DNA from 2 places in the Bacillus hominis genome. Region 1 is predicted to be linked to the other one. Evidence: riboswitches for the same ligand, from Rfam matches in the RefSeq annotation. Region 1 holds a riboswitch; the other holds the start of a gene.
The links. A riboswitch is a leader RNA that binds a small molecule or an ion and turns the genes downstream of it on or off. The one in region 1 is predicted to bind FMN.

Region 1 (5,371 bases):
CATGAATGCCCTGCAGCAAGAAAAAGAGCAGTTAGCTAGTATTTTGAGTAGTATGGCAGATGGTGTTATTACGTTAAATCAAGAAGGTGAAGTCGTTGTTATTAATCCACCGGCAGAACACTTCTTACAAGTTTGGCAAGAAGAAAAAGAAGTAGAGTTAAGTAAAAAACTTCCTTCTGAACTTGTTGAACTATTCCATCTCGTTGTAGAAAGCGAGCAACAACAAGTTGTTGAAATTAATTTGCAAAAAGGTAACTACGTAGTTCTTATGACACCGCTTTACAATCAAACGAAAATTCGTGGAGCTGTAGCAGTATTGCGAGATATGACGGAGGAGCGTCGTCTTGAGAAAATGCGCCAAGACTTTATTGCGAATGTATCACATGAACTTCGTACACCGATGGTAATGCTTCAAGGATATAGTGAAGCAATTTTAGATGATATTGTGCAAACGAAAGAAGAAATTAATGAGTTTGTTCAAATTATTTATGATGAATCTGTTCGTTTAGGTAAACTTGTAAATGAGTTATTAGATTTAGCTCGTATGGAAAGTGGGCATGTAGAGTTACATATAGGTGAAGTAGATATTCATCCATTTGTCGAAAAAATTGTCCGTAAATTCCAGGGGATTGCAAAGGATAAAGAAGTTGAACTAACAGTAGATTTCCAAAGTCCAATTGAACAATATCCGTTTGATGCAGACCGTATGGAACAGGTATTGACGAATTTAATTGATAATGCAATCCGTCATACAAATGCAGGTGGACATGTTACACTTGTAATTAATACGAAAAATAGTGGCCTTATTTTCGAAGTGCAAGATTCAGGTGCTGGTATTCCAGAAGAAGATATTCCGTTCTTGTTCGATCGATTCTATAAAGCTGATAAAGCGAGAACGCGCGGGAAAAAAGTTGGAACGGGACTCGGACTTGCGATTGCTAAAAATATTGTTCAAGGTCATGACGGGAAGATTTCTGTATCGAGTGTCGTTGGAGAAGGAACTACATTCTCTGTATATTTACCGAATCGTATAATTTAGATATACATGTTTTTAAAAGGTGATCATGAATAAAAGCTCTACTGTTTTTTATTTTTTTGTAAGTGCAATTAAATAAAAAATGGTAGAGTTTTTTTCTTTAATAATCAGAATGAAAATAAATAGAGAGGTGTCGTGATGAAATGAAGCTTTATACAAAAACAGGTGATAAAGGGGAAACGAGTGTCATAGGTGGCCGAGTGGATAAAGATCATATACGTGTAGAAGCTTATGGCACAATTGATGAGGCGAATTCTCATATCGGATATGCCATGTCTAAATTGCAAGAGGAATGTTTTCATAACATTTATAACGAACTTGAAAATATTCAACATGAACTATTTGATTGTGGAGGGGATTTAGCAATAGTAGAGAAGAAAATTCCTTATAAAGTAACGATAGAGATGGTCGAGTATTTAGAGAGACGAATTGATTCGTATACAGAAGAAGCGCCGCCGTTAGAGCGTTTTATTTTACCAGGCGGTAGCGAGGTATCGGCTGCACTACACATTGCACGTACAGTTATAAGAAGAGCAGAACGTTGTATAGTGTCATTGCAAAAAGAAGGAGAAACCAATGAAATTGTTCTAAAGTATGTAAATAGGTTATCTGATTATTTATTTGCGCTTGCTAGAGTAATAAATGCACGTTTACAAGTGAAAGATGTGGAATATAACCGCAGTGCATTTGTTTTTCGTAATAAAGAAGAGAAGGAAGTGGAGTAATTCACTTTCTTTTTTTGTATACTTTTTTCTGTAATATCCCACAATAGAGAAGGTATGACGGTTATTAGAAAACGGAGGATGTATATGAAAGCGTTAAAATGTGGCGTGGTGATATTGAGTATATTATTTTTATCTCAATTACATGTTTACGCTGAAGAGAATCAGTGGATATGGCCTGTTGATGGGCAGATAAGTGATTATTTTGGGACAAGACATGGGAAACACTACGGTATTGATATAGCTGCGCCTATTGGAACGCCTGTTGCAGCTATTCAAAATGGTAAGGTCACAAAGTCTTATTTTTCAAGTAGTTATGGAAATGTTGTGTTTATTAAACATGGAGAATATGAGGCTGTTTATGCGCATTTAAATAAGAGATATGTAGTTCAAGGGGATAACATTTCAAAAGGAGAGCTAATTGGAGAGGTAGGGAATACAGGAGAATCGCGAGGGGCACATTTACATTTAGAAGTGCATCAAGGGAGATGGACGATGGAGAAAAGGAATGCGATGAATCCGTTGCTTGTTTTAAATGAACAAAAAAATCAAGTCGTGTCATCATCACTATATATTGTACAAAAAGGTGATACTTTAGTTGGCATTGCTCGGAAATTTAGTATGACAGTTGAGGAAATTAAAGTGAGGAATGGATTGCGACAAGAGCAAATCTATCCGAACCAACAACTATACGTTAAGTAAAGGAAATGTCCCAAAAGCATAACTTTTGAATAGATTTATTTTCTTCTTAGTTAAGATTACGATAGTAAATGAATTTATATCGGCGCAAATTGAAATATATCGAACGCAACTCTCATTATACCGACTTAACAGCAAAATGCGACAATAAGAGCAACTCATTCCTAACAAAAAAACCGTCCCAAAAGATCTTTTGGGACGGCTTCTTTTACCAAAAAATAAAGACACATATAAATCCAGAAATAGCTAAGTAGCTATATAAGTAAAAGACTTTTGTTCTTGTTTTTTCTTTTGTCCGAAATAGTACGATAGTTGGTTCGATTAGACCAATTGTAAGACAAAGTAAACCAAGAAGCATAAAGCCAATTGAAAGAGAATACAGGGCGATTTGTGGTGCTTGAAATGGAATCATCCATTTTAATAAAAATGCAATAAGTGCAGTGTAACAAATGCTACCGATGTATTTATTCAATGGTGTATTAGAACGGAAACCAGGAAGTTTCTTGGAAAAAGGACGGGAAACAACTTCCGTTTGTAAAGATGTATGTGCTTCAATTATTTTTTGAGCTTCTTTTCCTTTTTGGAAAAGGGATAAAATCCAGTTTCGCTCACCTTGGAAAATAAATTGAGAAGTTGTTAAATAATGATCAACTTTTACCTTATTCCAACTCTTCCATGGATGACGCTCACACAATTTTAATTTACTTTCTGTTTTTTTATCATACTGATAAATGCTTATGCCATCTTGGTCAAAAGTAGCGTAGTATGTCTCTCTTGAGAATGTGCCTAGATCAATTGGACAGTAGAAAAGTAATTCTTTTTTCAAATAAAAGTATTCTTTTCTTAAGTTCTTTTTCATTGCTTCTCGAATAGAGTGTCTTTTATCTTTCTTCATGACATTTCCTCCATAACTCAGAAAATGTTCTTATCTTAACAATTCAACATCTTATCACTTTTAACGATATATGACTAGGGGATTCATAAGAGAAATACCGAATTATAAAAAATATGGGTTGTATTGTAAAATATATAGTGATTGCTTCTTTAATAATATAAAATAAATAACTTATTTTTAATAAGTTACACTTTTTTTGTTCACAATACGATCATGTTGTTGTATAATGAAGTGGAAAATAGAATATCGGTCTATCTTCGGGGCAGGGTGAAAATCCCGACCGGCGGTGATGAACAGTTAATAATTTCGTTCTAAGCCCGCGAGCCGTTAAGGCAGGATTTGGTGTGATTCCAAAGCCGACAGTACAGTCTGGATGGGAGAAGATGGAGGTTCAAGCGTTCAAAAAAGATAAGTATTTGAACGTCTGTTTGATGTGCCTTAAAATTCTCCCTTTGTGTAAATCACAAAGGGTTTTTTCGTTCTATGAAAAAATAGGCATAGCAGAACCTTTCCACTTTCCATGAGAAGATCGATGGAAAAGGAGAGAGAAAGATGAAACAAAAAAACAGTGTAGTGCAGATGGTGAGTGTAGCGATGCTAAGCAGTATTGCGTATTTACTAATGATGTTAGATTTTCCATTCCCAGGGCTTCCGCCATTTTTAAAAATTGATTTTAGTGATGTGCCAGCTTTAATTGCAGCGATAATTTTCAGTCCAATTGCAGGTGTAATTGTAGAAGCGATAAAAAATATTTTGCATTACGGAATTCAAGGGAGTTTAACGGGAGTACCAGTAGGAGAAGTAGCAAACTTTATAGCGGGATGTTTATTTATTGGTCCAGCAGCATTCTTATTCCGAAAGTATCGCACAGTAAAAAGTTTAACGACAGGATTAATGCTAGGAACAATTACTATGACAGTTATTATGAGTGTGTTAAACTACTTTATCATTTTACCAGCGTACACTTGGTTTTTAAATTCACCAGCTATGTCTAGTGATATTATGCGACAAACTATTGTCACGGCGATATTACCGTTTAATGTAATTAAAGGAATTGTTGTAACAATTGTATTTGTAGCATTATTTTCACGCTTGAAAGTATGGGTATTTGCAAAAATGAAAAATGCTTAAAAATATTAAACCATTGGCAGCTTAACTGCTAATGGTTTTTTTAGTGAGAATGAAAAAGAGAGCAAAAAATCCCCCTCATACTTATGAGAGAGATTTTTTGAAGTTAATAAAAGACTATTCGAATTTTAAAGAGTCGCCATCAAATGATTCGTCAGCAACTTTAATTGAGTCAGTTGGACAACCTTCGAATGCATCCATCATATCTTCAATTAATACATCTGGAATTTCAACGATACCTTGGTTATCGTCTAATGTTACAAATGCAATACCTTCATCATCATAGTCATAAATGTCTGGTGCAGCAGCACCACAAGCACCACATGCAATACAAGTATCTTTGTCAACGATTGTATATTTTGCCATCTTTTTTCCCTCCTGATAATATGTATGTGAAAAGTTCGCCAAAAAATTATAACCTTATTGTAAAACGGTTTTTAAAACTTTTCAACATAAAATTATAATGATAATCCTTATCAATTAGAGTGTCAACTTATTTTTGAATTATTTCATAAGATTTTCAAAATACTTAAATGTTATTTCGTTTGATACAATAGAATATATACAAGCATATTGTGCGAGCATGGTAAGTTTAATAACAATAAACGTGAAATCGTATTGAAAAGGAATTAAGTTAGACTGAAAGGTGGAAGCGGTAATGCAGCTGCAATATACGTTATTATATTGTTTAAAACAATTGAATGGTGAAAGAACCGTTTCTTCTATTTATTATTTACTAAAAGGCAAGCGATCTTCGCAAACGCTTCAAGATGGTAATATGTTCCAAGTTTCTTTTTTGTTTGGGGTATATAAATCATTAAATAGAGCTGATTATGATCGAGAAGTTTCAAAGTTGTTACAAGCGGAGTTGGTTCAAGCTATACATGAAAA
Region 2 (5,371 bases), 2.3 Mb from region 1:
ATGATGGGTTATGCAAATTATCTACAAGTAATGCAATCATTGTTGCAGGCTGTTTAAATAAAGGTTTTGCTGTAGCATTCGGCCTATATTGTAACTCTTCAATTGCCTGTTTTACTTGTTTTACCGTATCTTCATGGACATATCCTTTTTCATTAATAACTCTTGAAACAGTTGCGACTGAAACCCCGGCCAATTTTGCAACATCACGTATAGTTGCCACATCGTCACCCCTTAATATGGTAATAGATTACAATTTTAAACTAAACCAAAATATAACATTCGTCAAGGTTATTGTTTTATATTTCTGAAAATTGTTACATAATTTACGTTTTACTTACAATTTATATTCCAGCTGAATTTCATGTGAAATCGCGATATTATCATAACCAATAAACGGAATTTCTTTTTTTATTTTTCGTGCTTCTTCCACAGCACCTACATATAGATTTGTCATGCTAAATTTACGTTTTTGATAAAAACGAAGTGCATTCATATTATCATTCGTCGTAATGAGCCAAACTTTTTTACATTCATTCTCTTTTGCCACTTGCAATGCACAATCCACCAGTTTTGTACCAATCCCCTTTCTTTCCTCAAAACTATCTAACGATACAATTTCACACATGTTTTTTATCACTTCATACGTTAAAATTCCTACTATTCCGTCATTTTCAAGCACAACAAAACCGGGTAATTCTTCTAAATGATGTACTCTGCCTCGTGAGACCATCATTGAGCTCCCCCAGTTTTTACACATAAAATCCTGAATTACTTCTTTCATTTCTGGTGTAATTTTTTGTATATGAACCATATACGATTTCGCCCCTTTTTACATCATTGTGATACAATGTTAGTGTATCATATGTAGAGGTATTTGGAGGATGAGGTAAAGTATGAAACGTTTTTTTACAGCATTGTTTACTATACTAGGTGCACTAACTGCGATTGGGATTTTCTTTACAAATAAAGTTATGTACTTGAAGAAAAAAACAGAGGAAGAAGTTTTGGAACGCGAAACAAAAAAGCATTTTCATTTGGACGATTTTAAGGCTATTCAAAAAGAAGAGGTTCACATCCCGTCTCAATTCGGATACGAACTTCACGGATATTACATGCCAGCTGGTCATTCCAATAAATTTATGATTTTTTGTCATGGTGTGACTGTAAATAAAATGAATTCCGTTAAATATGCAAATTTATTTTTAAATAGAGGATATAACGTATTTATTTATGATCATCGCCGTCATGGTAAAACAGGTGGTAAAACAACAAGCTATGGCTATTATGAAAAACATGATTTGAAGTCAGTAGTTGACTGGCTAAAAGATCGTTTCGGAACGAATATTACACTCGGAATTCATGGTGAATCTATGGGTGCTGCAACTCTTCTTCAATATGCAGGACTTGTAGAAGATGGTGCTGATTTTTATATTGCTGATTGTCCTTTTTCTGATTTTTATGGACAGTTACAACATCGTTTGAAAGTTGAGTTTCATTTACCAAAATGGCCTTTATTACCTTTAGCAAATGCCTTTTTAAAAGTTCGTGACGGCTATACAATTCGTGAAGTTTCACCAATTGATTGTATAAAAAATATTAACAACCCTGTTCTCTTTATTCATAGTAAAGATGATGACTATATTTTATCTGATATGACAAAATCACTTTATGAAGCGAAAGAAAATAATAAACAGCTTTATATTGCAGAACATGGTGCACACGCTTGCTCTTATAATGAAAATAAAGAAGAGTACGAAGATGCCATCGATCAATTTTTAAACACATATGTAAAAGAAACAAAAAACAGGCTTGCATAAGCCTGTTTTTTTACTGCGCTAAAACGTCTGTAACTTGTTCCATATTTTCAGAAATCCACTTTACTGCCTCGTCTAGCGTTGGGAATTCCGTCGTTTGAAAAGTCACCTCATCTTGAAGTAACCAAACATCTTTCGGTTCTTGGCCTACACCTGCAATGGACCAATGAAGTAAACTATATGGATGATTATCATTCAAAAATGATGCCCATGTGCGCTCATTTGCAATATTTTGTAGTGTTTGTAATTTTTTATCCATCTTTCGTCACCTTACTCTAGTCAGTTATAAAAACTATTATAACACTCTCTTCTCTCTCAAACAAAGTGCTCTTTTTATCCCGCTATTTGCGGGCAGTAAGACTCCCATCTCAAAATTCGGCTGAGGCAAAGAAGTTAGGAGGGCGATTAACTGCCCATAAACGCCCGATTGGTGAAGGCTAATAATCAGCGGGATGAACCCGCATTGATTAAAGTTTCACTTTATATTGTCAAGTACTTCCCTTGATTATATGATGAGATTAAGCGTTTGGAAAGGAGGGATAACGTTGGCAAAAGTACAAATTAAAGTAAATGATAATGGCTCTTTTCGCGTTACAGGGGACGTGGAATTAGTTGACTCACAAGGGAATGTATTCCCAGCAAAACCAGCATTTTCTTTATGTCGTTGTGGTTTATCAAAAAACATGCCTTATTGCGATGCTTCGCATAAAGGAAAATTCGAGTCTGTTGTTAGAGCACCAGAGGCAGAATAAATATTTAAAGAGCATGCACATTTATTTGTGCATGTTTTTTCTTTTGATCAAAGCCTATACAGCCCTTCCCCTTTCAACATTTCTATTACTTTCGTCCCCATTCAAACCGGCATGTATTTTCACACAATTCTTCACATTCAAATATTTTTTGCTAGCCTTTTTTCTTTTTTGTGCTATAATTTGACCAAACAGCATCCTTCGGGGTCGGGTGAAATTCCCAACCGGCGGTGATGAAGTGAAAACTTCTAAGTCCGTGACCCGTTTTCAACTCGAAAACGGTGGATCTAGTGAAACTCTAGGGCCGACAGTATAGTCTGGATGGGAGAAGGATATGTTTCTAGTTTTTTATATAGTGAATACACTTTTATTTCAGTATGCACATATATATAAATTCATTTTGAATTTATATATATGTTTAGTTTTCTATACTCATTTTTTATACTGAAATAAAAAAGAGACAACTAGCGTTTAAAAAATTTGATATCTTTGCTAGGTTTTTTCCTTATGCAAAAATGTCAATCATCGTTAGGTTTCTTTCCTATACTTTCGTATTCGAACTATATTTCTAGAAATCACGTCTCCCAAACCCCAAGGATATTAAATCCTTGGGGTTTTTTGATTTTTTTAGGAGAGGTGAAGAGAATGACAGATCAAGAATATATGAGGATTGCCTTGCAGTTAGCACAAGGGACATCAGGACAAACGAGTCCAAATCCTATGGTTGGTGCTGTCGTTGTAAAAGATGGAAACATCGTCGGTATGGGTGCCCACATGCGTGCTGGTAAAGAACACGCAGAAGTTCATGCCCTTCAAATGGCTGGTGAGAATGCAAAAAACGCTACCGTTTATGTAACACTTGAACCGTGTAGCCACTTTGGAAAAACACCACCTTGCTGTGAATTGCTCATCGAAAAGAAAGTTAAGCGCGTTGTCATTGCTACCCTTGATTGTAACCCGCTCGTTTCTGGTAATGGAAAAAGGAGATTAGAGGAAGCTGGAATCGAAGTAACTACCGGTGTTCTTGAATCAGAAGCAGTTTTATTAAACCGCTACTTTTTTCACTACATGAAAACGAAACGTCCATTTGTAACAATAAAAACAGCGATGAGCTTAGATGGAAAAACAGCAACTGTAACTGGTGAAAGCAAATGGATTACAGGTAAAAAAGCACGAGCTGATGTTCACCTGTATCGCCATACTCATGATGCGATTCTTGTAGGGGTGAATACAGTTGTAGCTGATAATCCTCATTTAACAACAAGAATTCCTAACGGGGGTAAACATCCTATACGCGTTATTTTGGATACCCATTTACGAACGCCACCATCTTCCCATGTCATGACAGATGGTTTAGCACCGACATGGATTATTGTCGGTAAAGATGTAAATAAAGAGAAAATAGCTTCTTATGAATCTGAAAATATAGCTATATTCCAAATGAAAACGAAACAAATTGAAATCCAAGATGTCTTATACCTACTCGGCGAGAAACAGATACTTTCTCTTTTCGTCGAAGGTGGTCAAACAGTGCATGCAAGTTTCTTACAATCAAACAATTTCAATGAAATTGTAACGTATATAAGCCCAAAGTTAATTGGTGGAAAAGATGCACCTACTTTATTTGGCGGATCTGGTTTTTCAAAATTACAAGATGCACTTTCCTTAACAATTCAAGAGATGAAACAAATTGGTAATGATATAAAAATTGTTGCAACCTTAAAAAGCGAGGTGACGGAATGTTTACAGGAATTGTAGAAGAGTTAGGAACAATATCAAGCATGACTCAAAGTGGTGAAGCAATGAGGCTAACTATTAGCGCAAATCAAATTTTATCAGATGTCAAGTTAGGTGATAGTATCGCGGTTAACGGCATTTGCTTAACAGTAACTACTTTTACGACTACTTCATTCACTGTTGATGCAATGCCTGAAACGATGAAATCAACATCACTTCGCCTGCTTAAATCACACTCTAAAGTAAATTTAGAGCGGGCCATGGCTGCAAATGGACGATTCGGTGGACATTTCGTTTCAGGACATATTGATGGCATCGGAACAATTTTAACAAAAAAACAACATTACAATGCCATCTATTATAAAATAGCAATTTCTGATGAATTACTACGCTATTGTTTGCATAAAGGATCCGTTGCTGTTGATGGAACGAGTTTAACGATATTTGATATAGACGATTCTTCTATTACCATTTCACTCATCCCGCACACAGTAAGCGAATCTGTTATCGGGGACAAGAATGCTGGAGATATCGTAAACATTGAGTGTGACATGATTGGTAAATATATCGAACGCTTTATTACTAAACCTGTAAAAAGAACAGATTCAATGACCGAAAGCTTTTTACAAGAAAACGGATTTCTATAAGGGGGAAGCACAATGTTTCATCGTATTGAAGAAGCTCTAGAAGATTTAAAACAAGGAAAAGTCGTTATCGTATGTGATGATGAAAACCGAGAAAATGAAGGCGATTTTATTGCTTTAGCAGAGTACATTACACCAGAAACGATTAATTTTATGATTACACACGGTCGTGGTCTCGTTTGCGTACCGATTACGGAAGGGTACGCAGAACGTCTACAGCTAGAACCAATGGTTTCTCATAATACGGATTCGCATCATACTGCCTTTACAGTAAGCATCGATCACGTTTCTACAACAACAGGCATTAGTGCTCATGAGCGTGCTACAACAATACAGGAATTATTAAATCCCGCATCTAAAGGAACGGATTTTAACCGCCCTGGACATATCTTTCCATTAATTGCGAAAGAAGGTGGCGTCCTTCGCC

Region 2: it holds a riboswitch for FMN, as region 1 does, so the genes downstream of both, ribD (bifunctional diaminohydroxyphosphoribosylaminopyrimidine deaminase/5-amino-6-(5-phosphoribosylamino)uracil reductase RibD) here and QUF93_RS09625 (ECF transporter S component) in region 1, are expected to answer to the same signal.

What each region holds. Positions count from the first base shown of each region.
Region 1 covers NZ_JAUCFS010000005.1:1,415,513-1,420,883, forward strand. The annotation lists gene resE (sensor histidine kinase ResE) at 1-1,039, shown strand, start outside; gene QUF93_RS09610 (cob(I)yrinic acid a,c-diamide adenosyltransferase) at 1,180-1,761, shown strand; gene QUF93_RS09615 (LysM peptidoglycan-binding domain-containing M23 family metallopeptidase) at 1,846-2,460, shown strand; gene QUF93_RS09620 (hypothetical protein) at 2,666-3,352, opposite strand; FMN riboswitch at 3,602-3,741, shown strand; gene QUF93_RS09625 (ECF transporter S component) at 3,905-4,483, shown strand; gene QUF93_RS09630 (ferredoxin) at 4,598-4,846, opposite strand; gene QUF93_RS09635 (YpbB family protein) at 5,139-5,371, shown strand, end outside.
Region 2 covers NZ_JAUCFS010000005.1:3,712,574-3,717,944, forward strand. The annotation lists gene QUF93_RS21720 (LacI family DNA-binding transcriptional regulator) at 1-220, opposite strand, end outside; gene QUF93_RS21725 (GNAT family N-acetyltransferase) at 335-811, opposite strand; gene QUF93_RS21730 (alpha/beta hydrolase) at 894-1,817, shown strand; gene QUF93_RS21735 (DUF2552 family protein) at 1,828-2,073, opposite strand; gene QUF93_RS21740 (CDGSH iron-sulfur domain-containing protein) at 2,360-2,566, shown strand; FMN riboswitch at 2,757-2,900, shown strand; gene ribD (bifunctional diaminohydroxyphosphoribosylaminopyrimidine deaminase/5-amino-6-(5-phosphoribosylamino)uracil reductase RibD) at 3,209-4,321, shown strand; gene ribE (riboflavin synthase) at 4,303-4,947, shown strand; gene ribBA (bifunctional 3,4-dihydroxy-2-butanone 4-phosphate synthase/GTP cyclohydrolase II) at 4,960-5,371, shown strand, end outside.